4 regions of the Paenibacillus sp. NPDC055715 genome follow, and region 1 is predicted to be linked to each of the others. Evidence: riboswitches for the same ligand, from Rfam matches in the RefSeq annotation. Region 1 holds a riboswitch; each other region holds the start of a gene.
What was found. A riboswitch is a leader RNA that binds a small molecule or an ion and turns the genes downstream of it on or off. The one in region 1 is predicted to bind cyclic di-AMP.
Positions count from the first base shown of each region.

Region 1 (4,861 bases):
GTTGCTATATCTTGAATCCCTGTCATACGGATATCACAATCCTTCACTTTCAATTTGTGCCAGCGCACCGGCAAATTCCTCACGGCTAATCTGGAACACAGCGAGCCGTTTATGTAGCTGCTTACCGTTACAGTAACCAATACCCAGCACATTACCCAAAGCCATACGTCGTGCAGCAGCATTCGGGTGGGTGATAAGTCCGGCGTCAATCAGATCCGCCCAATCGATTAGAGGATCGGCCCCTTCCACCGTCGTATGCACCCGTGCGAGAGCATGTCTGATCGCTTCAGGCGAGGCATTCTCCACGCCAATATCCCCTTTGCGCGTCGCTTCCTCCTCTGGTATAAAGGCCTGCTTGCAGCCGGGCACCTTGGAGGCGATAATTTTGCGGATGCGCTCCCCTGCATGATCGGGATCGGTCAAAATAATGACACCCCGCCGCTCCTGCGCTAGTGCAATTTTGCGCAGCGTCATTTTATTAATGGCAGAGCCGCCCGTTTCTATTGTATCCGCTTCGACAGCACGGCGAATAGCCACCGTATCATCCCGACCCTCTACCACGATCACTTCCTTGATCATTTGCGTTTCCCTCCACTGCTACACAGTAAGCTATATTCATCTTTCCCTGCTTTTGAAAACAAAATAAGAAGAGGGTATCCTCTTCTTAGCATGGCATAACTATGATGTTAATACTATCGCATTGCCCTAAACATATACAACACGTTTTTAGTTGATTTCAGGCTTCACGGGTCCAATCACATATACAGTTTTACCGTGCTTCCGACCAAACTGATTGGCCTGACCCAAACTCTCATAATACACATCGATTTTGTAGCCTTTAATTGCGCCACCGGTATCCTCCGCACGGCGGAAGCCCACCCCTTCGATATACACCCACCAGCCGATTGGAATCACACTCGGATCGACAGCGATGGTGCGTCCTTCCGTGACACGCGAACCGGATGCGGTACGTGTACCGATACCTGATTCCTGTGAGGAGTACGCCGTCATGGAGACGTTTTGTAATACTTTGCTGTATTTAAAATTCACACCTGCTTTACGGACAGCATTGCCCGAACTAACTCGTGTTGCCTTAACGGCATCTTTGGGACCAACGGAAGCAGCAAGAACAACCGGTTTTTTCTTCGTTCCTACCGCAATTACCTTATCCACACGATTCCGCGCGACTTCCTTGTTTACCAGCTGCTTGGATACCAATTTTCCGTCATGGTATACCTTTTGAACATGCTGGACCACAATACCCGTTTTACCGCTTTGGATGACCCGATTATCCCCTTTATAGAGACTCGGATCGGACGTTTTGATGACCTGATAAGGTACCTGTTGCTTCTGTTCGACCTGCTGTTTCTTCACACGGACGATTTTTATGTCCATGTTAGACGAAACAGAGGCATCCAGATCAGGGTAAACTTTATCATTTGACGATAATTTATAGCCCGAGGCGCGAATGGCACCCTCTACTGTATTTTCTGTTGTGTACAGCTTCTTCGTCTCATTGCCTGAGGATACTTTGACCTGATTGGCACGTTTGATGACTACGCGATCCCCATCCTTTACTGCTCCGTTCAGCGGCATCGAAACCGTATCATGCGGCTGAAGTGAAATAGAATGCTCTTTGAGCAAATCTTGGAGCTTGAATTCCCGGGTTTCTACCGCAGATGCCTTACCGTCGATGACAAAAAAGACCTGTTTTTTAGATTGAGTGTACACCAGAATTGAAATCATAATCGTTAGTGCGATTAGAAAAATAGCAACCAAAGCAGCCTGGCGCACATTTTCTTGCTTCCAACGCAATACGTAAGACATGCTGGATGAGCGTGACTCATGGGACTCCTCTTTTTGGAAAATGCCCATTTCCTCCGTCCTCCTTACATAGCCCGCCGTCTGGAGTAAGACATAGTCGAGATTGACGTGACTATAACAGATTTTCTACAAGACAAGCCCGTACTGCGACTGTCCTGCACCATGTACCCGTCTTCGCGGCATGCTGTCCTCCCCTGTTTAATCACAGTATGATGACAGATTTTCTTTTATTCACAACAAAAAAGCCAAAAAAAGAGACTAGAGAGCTCTTTCGTGGCTTCCGGCATGTGCGAATATGCGGAAAAATCATGCACGAGATGGCTTCTCTCTTGTTACGCTTACGGGGTTAGCTGTCGGGTTCGGACGTAGAGAGACGCCCTAGCTTGGGTCAACCGCTCATGGCGGTCGCCTTCACATTCACCCCGAAGACCCAAAAAGAAATCGAAATACGGCCCCTCCACCTGTTCAATCCCATCCGGGAAAAGAATTTCGGTCGAGCCGGCTGGCGGAAGAGACGTTCCCTTCTTGCCCATACGCCGGACGTACTGTTAGCCATATCGGTTCCCCCGTTCCCTGTAAAAGGGACTCAGCGAGACTGGTTCATGAAATGAGCTGTTGATGTTTACACTCAAACAACAATTCACTGAAAAGATGATATCCTGTTTCTATTCATGTTGTAAAGCAGGTTTCAAGTACATTTTTAAAAATATTCGGTTAAAATATTGTAATATTCTTGAGTTTCCTGCAATAAACTCATGATTATCTTCGCCTATCTCTTTATTTTAATCGATTTCTTCACTTTTCCACTAAATATCAAATATTCCCAGTGCATTTTGGGTCGTAATTGACACTAATTCCTCCACCGTAATTCCCTTGATTTGGGCAGCCGCCTCTGCGACCAATCCCACGTGCGCGGACTCATTTCGCTTTCCGCGGAACGGATGCGGCGTCAGGTAGGGAGCGTCCGTTTCAATAAGCAGACGGTCCAGCGGCATCTGTGCGAGAACCTCCTTTGGCTGCTTGGCATTTTTGAATGTTATTGGCCCTCCAAAAGAGAGGTGAAAGCCCATATCCAGCACCATTTTAGCCGTCTCCCAGCTCCCGGAAAAGGAATGCATGACTCCGCCAACCTCACCCGCTTTTTCTTCACGCAAAATTTTAACAATATCTTCATGTGCATCCCGGTTATGGATAACAATGGGCATGCTCAGCTCACGAGCCAGTCCAATCTGGTTGCGAAGCACCCGATGCTGTACATCCTTTGGTGATGTGTCCCAATAATAATCCAGACCAATCTCCCCGATCGCCACGACTTTCTTATGACTGCATAACGATGCAATCCATTCCAGATCGCCCTCCTGCATCGTAATCGCATCCTGTGGATGCCATCCAATCGCCGCATAAATAAAATCATATGTTTCGACCAATTTCATGGTAGACGGAATGGTCTCACGGTTAAATCCGATATTAATCATACGGGTCACTCCCGATTCGAAAGCGCGTGCTATAACTTCTTCGCGGTCTTCGTCAAATTGCGGCGCATCCAAATGAGTATGAGTGTCGAATAAATTCAAAATTTTCGTCTCCTTTATTACTTTATTTGTCATATAATTGTCTATTGTTTGACAAAATAATTCCTTATTTCGTCAGGAAGCTTGTCCTTTACCCCATCCAATTTGTTTTGGGGATAGTACATATGATATTTACCCCGATGAATACCGCTAATGGAGCGCACAATTTCCGATACTTCGGAAATTTCTCTCACTTCTCCTTTGCGTCCCAGCAGTAAAATCTGGTTGTCCGTCGAGCCACCCTGCCGAAACACATCATAAGGAAGATCCGTCGGAAAATCAATTTCCAGATCATATTCCGGGTGCAAACCAACCTGCTCCAGCGCTGTCCGAATGTCGTCAATGGTATCTGTATCCATATTTTCGATCTCTACATATTTATACAGCTTGCGATCCATAAAACGGGCACTCAAATCACTTAGAATCTCGTCCTTTTCCCGTTTCCACTGACTGAACACTGTCTGAATCAAAGACTCGTCGAGCATCAAATATTGTTCCACCGTAAGCTCTCCCCGAAAGAGGTCCGGCAACGGCTCCAGCAGAAAACTAAACTCATATCCATTTCTAAACAGCTCCTTCGCCCGCTTGAAAATTTTACGCAATAAAATTTCCGAGCTGCGCGTCACAGGGTGAAAATAAACTTGCCAATACATCTGGTAACGCGACATCAGATAATCCTCTACCGCATGCATGCCTGACTCCTTCACAACAATCCTTCCATTATGTGGACGTAGCAGCCGTAAAATACGATCCAGATCAATAGTGCCATAATTGACGCCTGTCGAGTGCGCATCCCGAAGCAAATAATCCATGCGGTCTGCATCCAGTGGGCTTGTAACCAGGTTTACGGCAATCGGCTTGTCGTACGTTTTGGCAATCACCGCAGCCACCTTCGTCGGAAGCTCCTCATCGACTTGCCGTAACACAGCGTTAATCTCCGTATTCCCCAATACAATCCGGCATGTCCAATCCTCGTGGTTCATATGAAAGGCCTCTTCTATAGAATGGGAAAACGGGCCATGCCCCACATCGTGCAACAAAGCTGCACACAGCGCGACTAAACTTTCTTCCTTCGGCCAATCGGAAAATTCATCGCGTTCAAATTGGGAAATAATACGCCGTGTAATTTCGTATACACCCAGCGAATGCGAAAAACGACTATGTTCCGCTCCATGAAACGTAAGATAAGATGTACCCAACTGCCGAATTCGGCGCAAGCGTTGGAACTCTGAAGTATTGATCAAACGCCATATCACTGTATCCTGAACATGGATATAGTTATGTACCGGGTCCTTAAAAACTTTTTCTTCACTGAGTGGCTGGTGCAAGATATCAGCTCCTTTAATATTCTGAATAATGGATTAAGATACAAAGAAATCCTAAACAATCCCCTTCATTCGACATTGTTTGTCGTAATATGTCGAATTATAACTTTTCGGCATTTCCAAATCGACAAATGGCTTAAA
Region 1 is NZ_JBSHGA010000011.1:9,785-14,645, reverse strand. It holds gene rsmA (16S rRNA (adenine(1518)-N(6)/adenine(1519)-N(6))-dimethyltransferase RsmA) at 1-26, opposite strand, end outside; gene rnmV (ribonuclease M5) at 34-579, opposite strand; gene ACWGOO_RS17560 (G5 domain-containing protein) at 727-1,875, opposite strand; cyclic di-AMP (ydaO/yuaA leader) riboswitch at 2,144-2,426, opposite strand; gene ACWGOO_RS17555 (TatD family hydrolase) at 2,631-3,398, opposite strand; gene ACWGOO_RS17550 (HD domain-containing protein) at 3,440-4,723, opposite strand.

Region 2 (4,861 bases), on a different contig from region 1:
ATCTGATTTGGTGCTTCAACTTGAAACCCGGCGTGTAAATGCGGTTGTTATTGAAGATACGGTTGCCAAAGGATATCTAATGGGTGGGACTGTAGCACTCGCCAAGGCCGTTCCTGAAAATGGCGGAGCACAAACTGCTGTAGGTATTCGCAAGGGTAACACAGAGTTACTCGCTTCTGTCAATAAAACGCTAGCTCGTTTAAAAGCAGAAGGAGCCATCGAAAAGTTTTCTTCAGAAGCAAGTTTACTTAGTATCGATCGAAAAGTCTCGTCCGATAACATTGTAGATATTTTTTGGAAGTATCGCAGTTTTTATGCTACAGGTGTCGGCAACACGCTGTTGCTGTCCGCGCTTGGGGTGCTGTTCGGATTTATCATTGGTCTGATTATATCCTTGATTCGGATGAGCGGTGTACGTATTATTGAGTGGTTGGGTACTACTTACGTAGAGGTACTGCGTGGCACACCTATGCTGGTGCAGCTCATGATCATCCACTACGGCGTTGCTTTGACGCTAGGCGTCAATTTTTCCCCACTCCAGTCCGGTATACTTACATTGTCACTGAATAGCTCGGCATATCTGGCTGAAATTTTCCGTGCAGGTATTCAAGGAGTAGACCGTGGTCAGATGGAAGCAGCCCGTTCACTCGGTATGGGACGAGGCAAAGCTATGCGTCACGTCATTTTACCGCAAGCGTTTAAGTCCGTACTGCCTGCCATCGGTAATGAATTTATTACGATTATTAAAGAATCTTCCATCATTTCTACCATCGGTATGGTGGATCTTATGTATCAGGCTCAAACGATTAAGAATATCACTTATCAAGGGTTAAGTCCGTTCGTAATCGCAGCCGCTATTTATTTTGTAATGACATTCAGCTTGTCGAAGCTGTTGGGTTTATGGGAAAGGAAGTTGAGAGCCAGTGATCACCGTTAAACAACTGCGTAAATCGTTCGGCAAAAATGAAATTTTAAAAGGCATAAATGTAGATATTGCCAAAGGCGAGGTTGTTGTCGTCATTGGACCGAGTGGCTCGGGAAAAAGTACATTTTTGCGTTGTATGAATCTGCTGGAGCAGCCGACTGACGGGGAGATTCTGTTTGAGGGCGAGCCGATTACGGCACGCGGTCACAACATTAATGCAACTCGTGAGAAAATGGGCATGGTGTTCCAGCACTTCAATCTGTTCCCACACAAAACAGTACTGCAAAATCTTACACTTGCGCCAACTCAGGTTAGAGGCCAGTCGGCAAAGGAAGCAGAGAAAATTGCGTTGGAGTTGCTGCGTACCGTTGGACTTGAAGACAAAAAAGACACCTATCCAAATCAGTTGTCCGGTGGACAGAAACAGCGGATTGCAATTGCGCGCGCCTTGGCGATGCAGCCGCATGTGATGCTCTTCGATGAGCCGACCTCCGCCTTGGACCCTGAAATGGTTGGGGAGGTGCTGGACGTGATGAAGAAGCTGGCTGAGGGTGGCATGACGATGGTCATCGTAACGCATGAGATGGGCTTTGCCCGCGAGGTAGGAGACCGCATTATCTTTATGGATCACGGTCAAATTGTGGAGCAAGGTACACCGGAGCAGGTTTTTGGTACTCCAAGCCATGATCGTACTCGGGATTTTCTTGCCAAGGTTTTGTAAGAAATAAGCTTCTTTAAGGTTATGAAGTAAGCCCTCCGCGGTGGAAGTTTGACGGGAGGGCTTTTTCTTTTTTTGTCATTCTCGTTCATATTTTTGTAACTTTTTTCGATTTTTTGATGACAAAATTGCAACAGGTATAGTATGATGTTCAAGGTTCCCAACATTTTCATGCGGATAAGGTTACAAAATTGTGATATTATACAGTGAGCCAAAACTTACCGGGGCAGCAGACAGCTACGACAGACGCTGGATGTGGGACCCAAAACCATGGGAAGTGCGGAGGACGTAACAACGGCAGTAACTTCTGATCCTTCTTCATACGAATGGATGGAAGGTTGCCTAGGGGTGAATTGCACAAGCATAGGGCTTCTCCTGAGTCCGAATCCGACAGCTAACTTCGCAGGCATAACAGAGGAGGTACATATTTTTTGAAACATCTGAAACGTATTGGAAAAACAATGAAATTTGCGGTGCTGGCTACAGCCATTGCAGGATTGGCGCAGACAGCCGGAGTAGCCAACGCCGCTTCGCTTCATACCGCCAAGGAAGGGGATACCTTCTTTTTACTTGCTCAACGTTACGGGGTATCTGTAGCAGATCTGCAAAAAGAGAACCCGGATGTTGCCGCCAGCAATATATATGCAGGAGTGCAAATTAAGGTGCCGGACGAGAACAAGGTAGAGACCACTTCGGATTCGAAGCCTCAGCTTCTTTCCGAGAAAGCGCCAGCAGGTGACGATCAACAGGTTGAAGCATGGGGCAAAACATTTAATTACAGCAAAGTAGTTGACGTGAAGGCCACAGCGTATTCCGCAGCCGCCAGTGAAAATGGAAAATGGGGAGCGGTGGACTATTTCGGAAATCCGCTTAAGCTCGGTACGATTGCAGTAGATCCAAGCGTAATTCCCTTGGGTACGAAAGTGCTGGTTACAGGCTATTCCCATCCAGGGCTGCCGGATCAATCTTTTGTAGCGGTAGCACGCGATAAGGGCAGCGCCATTATAGGGAAACGGATTGATATTTTCATTCCAGGCAGCCCTTCTTTTGTGAATGACTTTGGTTTCCAAAATGTGAAGCTGTATGTCATTGATAAATAGACTGTATAAGCAAATGAATTTATAAACATAATATTTTATGTAAAACATAATATTTTATGTAAAACATAATATCTTATGTAAACTAATATCAAATAACTTAATCGCGGGTCCTGATTCATATATGGGACTTGTCAATAAAAAAAGGGCTGTCTTCACGAGCAGAATGCATCTGCTGGTAAGACAGCCCTTTTATTGTTATTTTCGCTCCGAGGTGTGAAGTAGCCGGGGAACCGTGACAAATTTGTAGCCCTTGGCTTTCAGCGATTGAATGAGACCCGGCAGGGATTGAACAGTGCCTTTCAGATTGGAGCTTTGACCTCCACCTGCGTGCATTAAAATGATGGAGCCTGGTCCGGTAGCCGGGATTACATTACGCTGAATTTGTGTTTTACTCAGTCCCTTCCAATCGAGGGAGTCTACGTTCCAATTTACAATCATGTAGCCGTGACGACGTGCCCACTGGATCTGAGGCTCCGTAATTTCACCATAGGGCGGACGAATCAGCTTAGGTCGAAAGCCGACGGTAGCCTCCAAAATATGCTCTGTTTTCTTAATCTGGTTGCGAAAGCGTTCCAGTGAAGCCTTCCTAAAATCCGGGTGGGTATAGGAGTGGTTGCCTATGGCATGGCCTTCACGTATGATACGGCGAATCATGCCTGGGTGTTTTTCCGCACGGTGACCGACGATAAAGAAGGTGGCTTTGATACCATTCGCGTGCAAAATGTCCAGAACCTGTGGCGTATACCGGGAATCGGGCACGTCATCAAAAGTCAGGGCAATTTGCTGAGTATGCGGGCCGCACATTTTAAAAATATCAGCATGTTTTTTTCGAAGCATGGCTAATATGGGAGTGGCACGTTCTCTGCTCTTATGTGCTGAAGAAACCACAACCGCTTCTTTGGGATGGATCGCTCCGGTATCGGGAGGCGCATCCGCGTGAACGGGAAAACTCGAAAATGCTAGTAACAGAGCCATGATTGTAAATATTTCCCTGTACGGCATATGTGTCCCCCTTTCCGTGCAGTGGTACCTTATGTCGCTTTCATTTATTATGTACCTGCCATGTTGAAATTATGCCGCTGAACAGGTTAGACTATTGAATGGCTGAGTGGAAATGCACCACAATACGGATGTAAGTACAGATCACGAAGCTAAACGCACATAACCTATTAACCTGACCGAAAACAGCAGCATTTTCGCAAGTTTTAGCCTTTTAATGGATTCGGTATCCGGTGATAGCTGGTGTATAATAAGGTTGCAATTCATATTGTATAGAGATGGAATTAAAGGAAGGATGGATAAAAGTGACCGACTTGTTTACTCCTTATCAATTAAAGGGACTCTCTTTAAAAAATCGGATTGTAATGCCCCCCATGTGCCAATATAGCGTGGAGGCCAAAGATGGAAATCCAAATGATTGGCATCATGTCCATTACGTTAGCCGGGCAGTAGGTGGCACCGGGCTGATTATTGTGGAAATGACAGCGGTCCACCCGGATGGACGCATTACAGATCATGATCTGGGCATTTGGAGTGACGAGCATATTCCTGCATACCGCAAAATAGTGGAGGAAGTCCACAAATACGGTGCCAAAATCGGAATTCAATTAGGTCATGCCGGACGCAAGGCTGAAGATGCTGAGTTGCCTGTTGCACCGTCCTCGATCGCTTTTAGCGAACGTTTTAAGGAGCCGCACGCTTTGACGACAGCCGAAGCCAGGGAACTGGTTCAGGCTTATAGGGAAGGCGCGCGTCGCGCAGTGGAAGCCGGTTTTGATACAGTAGAAATTCACGGCGCTCACGGTTATCTGATCCATCAATTTCATTCCCCCTTAACGAACACCAGAGAAGATGAGTATGGACAGGACTTATCGCTGTTCGGTGTTGAAGTAATTCAGGCTGTTAAAGAGGTGCTCCCGTCTGATATGCCTGTGTTGATGCGGATATCCGCCAAAGAGTATGTTGAAAACGGATATAATGTGGAATACATAACGGGCATAGGGGAACGATATCGTGATGTAGGTGTGGATATTTTTCACATCTCCTCTGGTGGCGAAGGGCCGATTGGTTCCAACGGTGGCCCATCTGCGCGTGCGGGATATCAAGTGGATTTGGCAC
Region 2 is NZ_JBSHGA010000005.1:207,504-212,364, forward strand. It holds gene ACWGOO_RS11145 (ABC transporter substrate-binding protein/permease) at 1-937, shown strand, start outside; gene ACWGOO_RS11150 (amino acid ABC transporter ATP-binding protein) at 924-1,646, shown strand; cyclic di-AMP (ydaO/yuaA leader) riboswitch at 1,894-2,067, shown strand; gene ACWGOO_RS11155 (3D domain-containing protein) at 2,075-2,743, shown strand; gene ACWGOO_RS11160 (polysaccharide deacetylase family protein) at 2,939-3,745, opposite strand; gene ACWGOO_RS11165 (NADH:flavin oxidoreductase/NADH oxidase) at 4,048-4,861, shown strand, end outside.
Region 2: another riboswitch for cyclic di-AMP. It lies ahead of ACWGOO_RS11155 (3D domain-containing protein); the one in region 1 lies ahead of ACWGOO_RS17560 (G5 domain-containing protein).

Region 3 (4,861 bases), on a different contig from region 1:
GGCAGCGGCGTTGTCATCAATGAACCGGAGCAGCACCGTATCTATGTACTCATTGGAGATGAGGAGCTGATGTCGGTACCTTTGATTTGAACAGGCCGTCTTATGGATTTATCAACGGGGAGGAGTCGTATCATGCCTTTTACACAAGAAGAGATTGAAGCACATCTGGAAAAGCTGGAGGGTTGGGAACTGGAGGAAGGACGCTGGATTGTCCGGAAATATAATTTTTTCAGTTTTATGAAAGGGATTGCATTCGTAGATGAAGTTGCTGCTATATCAGAAGCATTTAATCATCATCCATTTATTACAATTGATTACAAGACCGTGACCCTGCGCTTAACCTCCTGGGATGACGGTGGCATTATGGCCGTGGATATTAAGGAAGCCCAACAATATAATGAAGCTTTTGAGAAAATGCGTAGCAGTCATTGAGCCGATCATGGTCTGCCGTATGATAAAAGCGCCTTCGATATACAACAATGCAGTTGTATGCTGAAGGCGCTTTATCATAGAACACGAGGCTGGTGGTCGGGATGATATACCATACAATGAAATGACTTCTTGCCATCGGGAGTCTGACGTTCATAGGTATCCGTAAGCTCAAATTCGGCTGCCTTGTAAGCCCGGATGGCGCGCCTATTCCAGGTCAGCACCTCCAGATCAATTTCATTCTCCGGGTTGCGTCGTTTGGCTTCCTCGGCAATGGCACGGACAAAATCGGCGCCTCTGCCATGTCCACACAATTCGGGGTGCATTCCCAGACCTAGCCGGGTCACGCCAATCATCGGGAAATATTGAGCAAATCCGGTTAGTGTGTTCTCGTCATCCAGTACGGCAACATATTGCTCTTGGCGAAGCGTGGGGCTTCCAAATTCGACTTCAAGCGCCTTCATTTGTTCCCAAGGTAGCCAGCTGTATATGTTGTAGGGTGGATCATAGCGCCATTCACAGATTGCAGCCGCCTGATGCTCGTCCATCGGGACGATCCGGTAGTTAGATACTGAGGCCGGCATGTCTTCCCATCTCCTTTTATAGGTACCTAAACTATTAACAACAGATTGTAGACAAGTTATTGGGGATTGGCAAGCGTGTTTATTTCATACCCAATTCGGGCATACATTCAAATAAGAAGGACTTACTGCTCATATGCTCCCCCAGCCGTGACGGTAAAACCGACGATGTTCGCAAAAATTGAAACCTTCTGAGGTGTCAGTTCGTCAGTAACGATAACGTTTCTGATGTTGTGGACATAAAAAAACCGCAATTCGATTCCAGCCAGAATCAAATTGCGGCTCAGGGTTAGCTTGCTGTTCGTTAGTTATTCTACGTTATCGTCATCAGGAGTTTCAGAAGCTACGGCGTGGTAAGCGTCTGTGCTCATAATTCTTCTTGCACCGATATAACGGTTAGCATAATAATTTTCATTCAGTGAGCTAACTACTACACCACGTGAAGATGAGGAGTGGGCAAATTTCCCTTCACCTATGAAGATACCTACATGGGAAATGCCTCTCCCTGTGGTGTTAAAGAACACCAAGTCTCCAGGTCTCATTTCATCGTGGGATACGGAAGATCCCATTTTAAATTGTGATCCGGATTGATGGGGCAGATTAATCCCCAATTTTTGATATACATACATTGTGAAGCCGGAGCAATCAAACCCGTCGAGTGTAGTGCCTCCGCTTCTGTAGTTCGTTCCTTTGGCATCTTGGATGACCTGGTCCATCTTGGAGTCTGCAAATGCACTGCCGCCACCGAATGTAAAAGATGTAAAGGCAATGGCAAGTCCCATGGCTGCGATCGTTAGCTTCTTCTTCAAAAAAAATATACCCCTTCCAATGCCTGCGAGGTTAGCTTAAGGATTCGGTAGAAGGTTCCCCTATGACCACTCTGTTGCGAGATCAATTCACCCAAACTGGTTCCCCCGCTTCCCAGGTGCCAGGAATTAGGCTTAACTTAAGATGTGCACCTTGGAGAGCAGTATTCACGATAACGATGTTTTTAAGGCAAAGATTACAATAAAGATTACAAAGTTGTTACTATCAGTTCACTGCAATTATTGTAACAAAGCCGGCTGGATTTGGCAAATGTTTCATTGCAAAAAGTTACAACAAAATCTGCTCCCTTTATCGCGGGAACAGATTTTGTTAAGAGTATTCAGTTATATGCCGTTTGCCTGGATATGAATGGAGATGGATAGTTGCCTGTCGACAGCCAGAGATTGTTCGGGAGGAACGGAGTGAAGGTTCAACCTCTGCCGGAGATATCGGTATGCCATAGTCGGTACTGTGAACTGATGTGCCATAGCCTGACCAAACTGGTAACAAAATGATACGTTTGCTGGAGAATGAGTGCCAGCATGCCCGTCCAAATCATCGCCACCGTGCCGAACAGACCAAGGACGAGCAGCATGCCTGCGCCGAGCAGAAGCGAAATACCGATGGCCGGGAGGATTTGGCGAAAGAAGGCGAGCAGCGACGACAGTATGGCGTGACCACCTACGGTGCCTAGCTGCATGTACAGGATGCACTGACAGATGAACCAGCCATAAGCGATCCAACCGATGGCATAAGGCAGTACATGTAGGAGATAGGCGGGAGATTGCAGCGCCCCTGCTACGATAGGGTAGAGCTTTGGCACCACCCAGAAAGCAGGGAGCAGCAGGAGTCCAAGCTCGATGACGTAATAGATCATTGATGACAAGCCATGACGTTTCATCCCACGGAAGAAGGACAGACTTTGCGGCTCGGTCGCATGGGTATGCAGACTTTGGTATATTCCCGCCCGGATGAAGGGGGTAATCAGTGTACGCAGCACCGTTGTCCCCAGTAGTATCCACAGGTACATATGGACCTCTCGGTTGTCCGTCAGGGCAATCTGGCTCTCCATCCAAAACAAGGTCTGTCCCAGTTCATTTTGACCCTGATCGGGGTAGCGCAGCAGTAGGGGAGTAACGGCGGATTGTACCAGCCGATAGAGGAAAACGCCCCATAGCAGTCGATACAGAAACAGAATGATGACAATATAAAATTGTATGCGCACAAGCGCCCAGCCTTCTTTTATTACAGTACGCATCTATAGGCACCTCACCATGACAGACTTCCAAGCAGTGTCTCCAGCAGCTTGGTTACACTTATGCTCCAACGGGTCTGGTTTTTTTCGTTCAGTTCGGCCTTCAGGCTGTTGTTGATATGCTTGTTCTCCAGCGCAATCGTGTACAGCGGATCAACAACCACATGGGAGACCGCAGATGCACTTTTGAGTCGATAGGTGATGCTTTTGCCAGTGCCGTCCCATGCCTTGAATATCGTTGTGCCGTCCTTGAAGGTGAATTGAACAGGGACCTTGGGATAATCCGCCCCTTTTTTGCTGAGTGTAATGGTTGCTTCGTATCCGTTGGCCAGCTTGCGGTTCGTAATGCGGTCCACTGAAAAATCCGCCATCTGGCCGTCGTATACATATTGTTCAAAATAATGGCTCCACGAACGTCCGGTGACTCTTTCGACGATACGCTGAAAATCCTGTGAGAATGGATGCTTGAATCGGTAGGTCTGGACGTAGGTACGCATAATGCGGTCCATTTTTTTCGCGCCGACCTGGCGTTCAATGCCACGTAGTACCAGCTTGCCCCGAGAATAAGCATTTTGTGCATATTTAGCAGCCGAGCCGTACTTCCAGGACTCACGGTTTAACGGCTGAGGGGATGATACCTGTCCAGACTGTAACGGCAAGTTAGGGATGAGCCCATATTCCTGCTCCATGAGTCGTTCCTCTGCATAAGAGGTAAAGCCTTCATCCAGCCATGGTTCCTCGAATTCGTTGTTGGCCACCATTCCATAAAAATATTGATGCCCAATCTCATGAACCACCGTCCGTTCCAGACTATAGCCGGGATTCAGATTATCCGCCGCTGCGGCCGTAATGAGTGTGGGATACTCCATGCCGCCCGCGCCGCTGCCTGCTTTGGGTGGTACAACGATGGACAGGGTTGAATATGGATAAGGCCCGTACCACTTGCTGTAATAGGAAAGGGCGGCCTTGGCTGCGCTCATATAGCGCCCCTTGAGCTCCTTGTGCGATGGGTCGAGATACAGCTTGATTTTGACACCCGGCACCTCGGCAGAAGAAAATGGCTCTTCTACGGCTACAAAATTCGGTGAAGCGGCCCATGCAAAGTCGTGCACGTCATCGGCATAGAATTGATATATTTTTTGTCCATTTTGCCGGACTGCTCCACGGGTGGGAAATCCGGTTGCGGCCACGATGTGTGTTTCGGGCACTCGAATCCGCACACTGTAAATTCCGAAATCTGCGTAAAACTCGGAGTTTCCATGATACTGATGCAGATTCCAGCCTTCCTCGGCGCGTCCGCGCTGTCCGGCGGTTTCGTAGACGCTGAGTTTGGGAAACCACTGACCTGCCATGACGAAATCATCTGTTGCGCCCATACGTGCGAAGATGGCGGGTAGCTTTACCTCAAACTTCATATATAATGTAATGCTTTCACCGCCTCGGACCGGCTTGGGGAGACGTACCTTCATGAGCGAGCGGTCGTTCACGTTACCGTCATCCGGCTGCACGTATTGAGTCCGGTGCATGAGGGATAAACCGTCTTCCGTTTTAAGTTCAGTTAGTGTCATGGAGCCAAAGCCGTTCTTGGGCATGGTGTCGCCGCGCAGCTTGCCCCCGGATTCCTTCATGAAGGTGGTTTCCATGGAAGAGAAGGCATTGGGGTACAGATGCAGGTACAGATCGTTCACGGTTTTGGTGCCCGGATGCTTCCATGTAAGCGTCTCGGTGCCCCTCAAAACCTGTCCTTCTTCCAGGGACACGTCAATGTGGTATTCCACCACACGCTTAC
Region 3 is NZ_JBSHGA010000017.1:43,317-48,177, reverse strand. It holds gene ACWGOO_RS20140 (hypothetical protein) at 1-90, shown strand, start outside; gene ACWGOO_RS20135 (4a-hydroxytetrahydrobiopterin dehydratase) at 133-432, shown strand; gene ACWGOO_RS20130 (GNAT family N-acetyltransferase) at 507-1,013, opposite strand; gene ACWGOO_RS20125 (C40 family peptidase) at 1,319-1,819, opposite strand; cyclic di-AMP (ydaO/yuaA leader) riboswitch at 1,825-1,962, opposite strand; gene ACWGOO_RS20120 (hypothetical protein) at 2,248-3,075, opposite strand; gene ACWGOO_RS20115 (M1 family metallopeptidase) at 3,087-4,861, opposite strand, start outside.
Region 3: another riboswitch for cyclic di-AMP. It lies ahead of ACWGOO_RS20125 (C40 family peptidase); the one in region 1 lies ahead of ACWGOO_RS17560 (G5 domain-containing protein).

Region 4 (4,861 bases), on a different contig from region 1:
GGAATTGCAATATACGTATTAATTGTTATGTCTTTTTTGCATATAGAGAGGAAGTGGATGATTTGTTTGAGGATTTGAATGCTTTTGCCGTCATTGTCGAGCAATCCAGCCTGAATAAAGCCTCCAAGCTGCTTAATCTGTCCCAGCCCGCCCTGTCCCGCAAAATCGCCAAGCTGGAGGAAGAACTGGGTGTGAATCTCTTTGATCGGCGGGGCAAACGACTCGAAATTACATCAACAGGCCGATTTGTATATACATTCGCGCTGGAGCAACGGCAACGGCAGCTCCGCTTTTTGCAAAAGCTGTCCCAGCACAAAAACGAAGCCCAGAGCATGCTTACACTGGGTGCGAGTCTGACGACACTCCAAACGACGCTGCCTACGCTCGTCGAAGCTTTCATGAGCAAGCATCCCCAAACCGAGCTGAAGCTGCTCACGGGCAAAACCCATGAAATCGTCGCTTTTGTACGCGACAAAAAAGCAGACGCCGGTATTGTCGGGTCTGCCATTCATGAGGCCGGATTGCGTTGCATTCCGCTGTTTGACGATCACTTGGAGCTAGTCGTTCCGATCGGGCATGAATTAACGATGAAGACGGGAACGGTCTTGATGAAAGACCTGCAAGGATTACCGATGATTATTTTTTCCAAAGGAACCTGGTACCGCAGTCTGACGGATGACCTGTTCCAGCGCAGCAGCATCATGCCGGATATTCGTATGGAAATCGACTCGTTCGAGGCGATTGTGCGCCTGCTGCCGACCTGCAAGGCTTCCGCATTGCTGCCCAAATCCTACTTGCGCAGCGAGCTGCTGCGGGATAATGGGCTGACCGCGCTGTACTTGCCTGATTTGAAGGAGACACGGCGCACCACCTCCCTCATCTACTCGGAGACGACCGATCTGGGGCCGACAGCACGGCGCTGGATCAGCGAGACGCGGGCATCGTTTGCGGGCTATCGTATGGTATAGAGGAGATTAGCCTTCCTCATTCACGTTAACGACTTCATCCTCGAAGCGGCCGATATTCTCATTGGAGCCAATGATGACCATAATATCGTCCGCTTTTAGCCGATCCATCGCTGTTGGTGCAATCAGGATACCGTTCGCCGTATGAAGCGCCACGATGCTGCAACCAAAGCGAGTGCGGGCATTCAGCTCAGATAGCGTTTTGCCATGCAGACATGCAGGGACGTTGAGTTCCACAATACTGTATTCCTTGGACAGCTCCAAATAATCAAGCAAATTAGGCGTGACCAGTTGATGCGCGACCCGTATCCCCATATCCCGCTCCGGATAAATGACCCGGTCCACACCGAGCTTTTCCAACGCCCGTCCGTGCAGCACAGAAATTGCTTTGGCAACGACTTTGCTCACACCCAGCTCCTTCAGCAAAATGGCAGTTAGGATGCTGACCTGAATATCAGCACCAATTGCAACAATGCCGCAATCGAAATTGCGGATGCCCAGTGATCGTAGTGAATCCTCATCTGTAGCGTCCGCCACGACGGTGTGCGTCAACAGCTCACTCATACTGTCCACAACATCCTCATTCCGGTCGATGCCAAGCACCTCGCACCCCATATCTACCAATTGCAAAGCCAGGCTTGAGCCAAATCGTCCCAAACCAATAACTACAAACTGCTGCGTTTTCATATCTACTCGAAAACTCCCTTATCCTATAATCATTTTGCCTTCCGGATGACGATATAATTCCTTACCCTTTTTCGGAGTCATTGCATAAGCGAGCGTGAGCGGACCTAATCTGCCCGCAAACATCGTCAGGGTAATGACCAGCTTGCCTATAACTGTCAAATCAGGTGTAAGCCCCATGGACAATCCCACCGTCCCAAATGCAGACACCGTCTCGAACAATATCATCAGAAAATGATGATCTTCGGTTGCCGACAAAATCATCGTCACGCCAATCACAAACAGCAGCCCCAGCAGTGTAATGGTCAAAGCCTTGTAAATTCGCCCCTGCGCAAGCCGATATTTGAACAGCACAATATCCTCCCGACCCCGCAGCATCGAAATCACGGCTCCAATGAGCAGCGCGAACGTTGTCGTCTTAATCCCGCCCCCAGTAGAGCCAGGAGAGGCACCAATAAACATCAATATAACGATGAAAAACTGCGTGGCCTGTCGCAAGCCAGCGATATCTAACGTATTGGCACCTGCGGTGCGCGGTGATACGGACTGGAATAAAGATCCCAGCAGCTTTCCACCCCAATCCAGCGGGCCCAATGTCTTCGGATTGGTAAACTCGAATACAAAGATGACGAGCGTGCCGACTACAATCAGAGCAGCCGTCATACTGAGTACCACCTTGGTTTGCAAGGACAGTCTCTTGCGCTTGCGATATTCAGTCAGGTCCGACATCACGACAAAGCCAATGCCACCCGAAATAATCAGAAACATAGCTGTAAAATTAACAATCGGATCATACACATAACCTGTCAGGCTGCGAAAGTGACCAAATAAATCAAAGCCTGCATTGTTAAACATGGAAATCGCATGCCAGATTCCAAAATAAATCGCCCTGCTTACAGGCATATCAAAGGACCAGCGAATCGCGAATATCGTGGCGCACACGCCCTCAATAATTAGCGAGTACAGCAACACCCTACGAATCAATCCGACAATTCCCTCAACAGAAGTCTGATTCATCGCTTCCTGCAAAATCAGGCGCTCCCGCAAGGAAATACGACGCTTGAACACCAGCGCAATCAAAGTAGCCATCGTCATAAAGCCGAGACCGCCAATCTGGATCAGCGCAGCGATAACCACCTGACCAAAGGTGGTAAAGAAGGTGCCGGTATCCTTAACGACAAGACCTGTCACACAGGTTGCGGAGGCAGCTGTAAACAAAGCATCTATAAATGCAAGCGGCTTCCCCGCTGTATTGGAAATCGGCAGCATTAACAACAAGCTACCGATAAGAATGATAATGGCAAAGCCCGCAACGAATATCTGCGGTGGAGAAAGCCGAAGCCATCTTGCATGGGGATTCATCTATTTATCACTGCTCCTACTTGGTGAATTATGAACATGGAGACGCTCCGGGTGCAGATTGTTCTTCCGATTGCTGTTACCCCCGGATTTTTTTCTGATTTTATAAGCCCTTTTAATGGTTAAAATCCGGTGGTAAAGGCAAACGCTGGCGCTTCTTCAGAACAATTCTGCCCCCTCCGCTACTACCAGCTCATAAAATCACCAATCTCTTTTCAGTTTCTTTAGTCCGTTTTTTTAGCAAACAGAAAAGTATCCGCAAAGGAAGCAGCGCAGCGTTCCATTTGAATCTGGAGAAGCGGTAGCGCTCGCCTTTGTCTCTGAATTTTAACCTTAACAGGGTTTATCTAATCCAATAAAACTCAGTGACAACAGCGATCGGAAGATCAAATGGAGCGCGAAGCGGACTTAACTCAGCAACGTTTTAATCGCACAAAAAAAGACACCGGAAAACCGAATGCCTGACTGGGTTCCTGCTCACAGCCTAAAAGGTTAGCTGGCGGATTCGGGCTGCACAGTATGCCCTATTCACACTTCCAGTCCAAGACCGGCTGTAACATCCACCCCAGTAACATAGTTCCCCCATTTTCCTAAGAAATTCGGCTCAAATGTATATCGTTACCTATGTATTTCATATCCATTGCCTCAAGATTATAATCCTTCTATATACAGAGCACAAAGCCGGTTTCGTCTTAAATTAGTGGTAATTGGAGAATAGGACTCCTTTAATCGCAGCTTATCTTATTTTATTGAAACTTTAAAGTGCTTTCACTCCATTTTCATGAATATCGTAGGTCTGTTGGCGAGAACCTGTGCAGTATGATATCTTTAATGGATGTTCTTATTTACAGATTAAGGAGGAAACTCATGAATCCTATCGGGAAACCGGTCGTGCTCACGGCCAACTTCAAAAGATTAGGCTTGCTGGGCGGGATTGGCCTGATTTGCTTTTTTGTCTTTCAATTGCTTATTCCCTCGTTGAGTAATCCGAATCCGGAGGCACTGACGAGCGCCAAGGTCATCAGCAAGCAGGAAGCTGTCTTACACGCGCTGGACTTTGCCCGCTCCAAGCTGGGGTATACCGAATCGCAGCCTGAAAAGCCTATTGTGACCTATCAGGCTGAAACGGATCTGTATGGTTATTTATCCAGGGAAAAGCTGCTTCAACAGTATGACCGTACATGGAAAAAAAGTTATCCTTACGAGACCTTCCGGGTTGACTTGCCAGAACCTTCTTCCAAAAATAAACTGCAAATTCATGTGGATTTGTCCACAGGCAAAGTTGTTAGCTTTAAACGAATCACCTCCAGCACCAGTTACACACAAGCTGATGTTTCTACGGATGAGGAGGAACGCAGCAGGCTTATACGTGCAGCCGAGGGAGACATGACGCTGGAAGCGAAGAAACAGGCAGCAGGAATCTGGGTAAAACGCTTTGGCTTTAAACCGTCGGACTTGAAGCTCGCGACCGCTGAAGGCGAGGGTGGGTTGAAGTATACCGTGGACGATAAGAAAATCGGCTCCTCGGTGCTTACGCTCGCGTTTACGTTTGAAGACGGGGATGTGCGCTCGTTTACACAAAGCTTTTCTGCCCCACCATCCTATACGGATTATGTTAAAAAACAAACGTTCTGGGCTAATTGGATGACCTATGCAGGCTATGCTTTATTTAGCTTGGCGTTAGGCATACTTGCCATCGTATACGCTTCACTCACACGACGTCACACTTCCTTTGTACGTGGCATTGTTCTTTCTGTTGTATATTTTATTGCCAGCATAGCTGGGACATTAAACATGCTACCTATACTGCAAGCCGAAGCAGGTAGACGGGGCATGCTTGTTTTTCTCATGGT
Region 4 is NZ_JBSHGA010000009.1:97,683-102,543, forward strand. It holds gene ACWGOO_RS16315 (LysR family transcriptional regulator) at 63-968, shown strand; gene ACWGOO_RS16320 (potassium channel family protein) at 975-1,652, opposite strand; gene ACWGOO_RS16325 (TrkH family potassium uptake protein) at 1,671-3,011, opposite strand; cyclic di-AMP (ydaO/yuaA leader) riboswitch at 3,475-3,623, opposite strand; gene ACWGOO_RS16330 (CPBP family intramembrane glutamic endopeptidase) at 3,876-4,861, shown strand, end outside.
Region 4: another riboswitch for cyclic di-AMP. It lies ahead of ACWGOO_RS16325 (TrkH family potassium uptake protein); the one in region 1 lies ahead of ACWGOO_RS17560 (G5 domain-containing protein).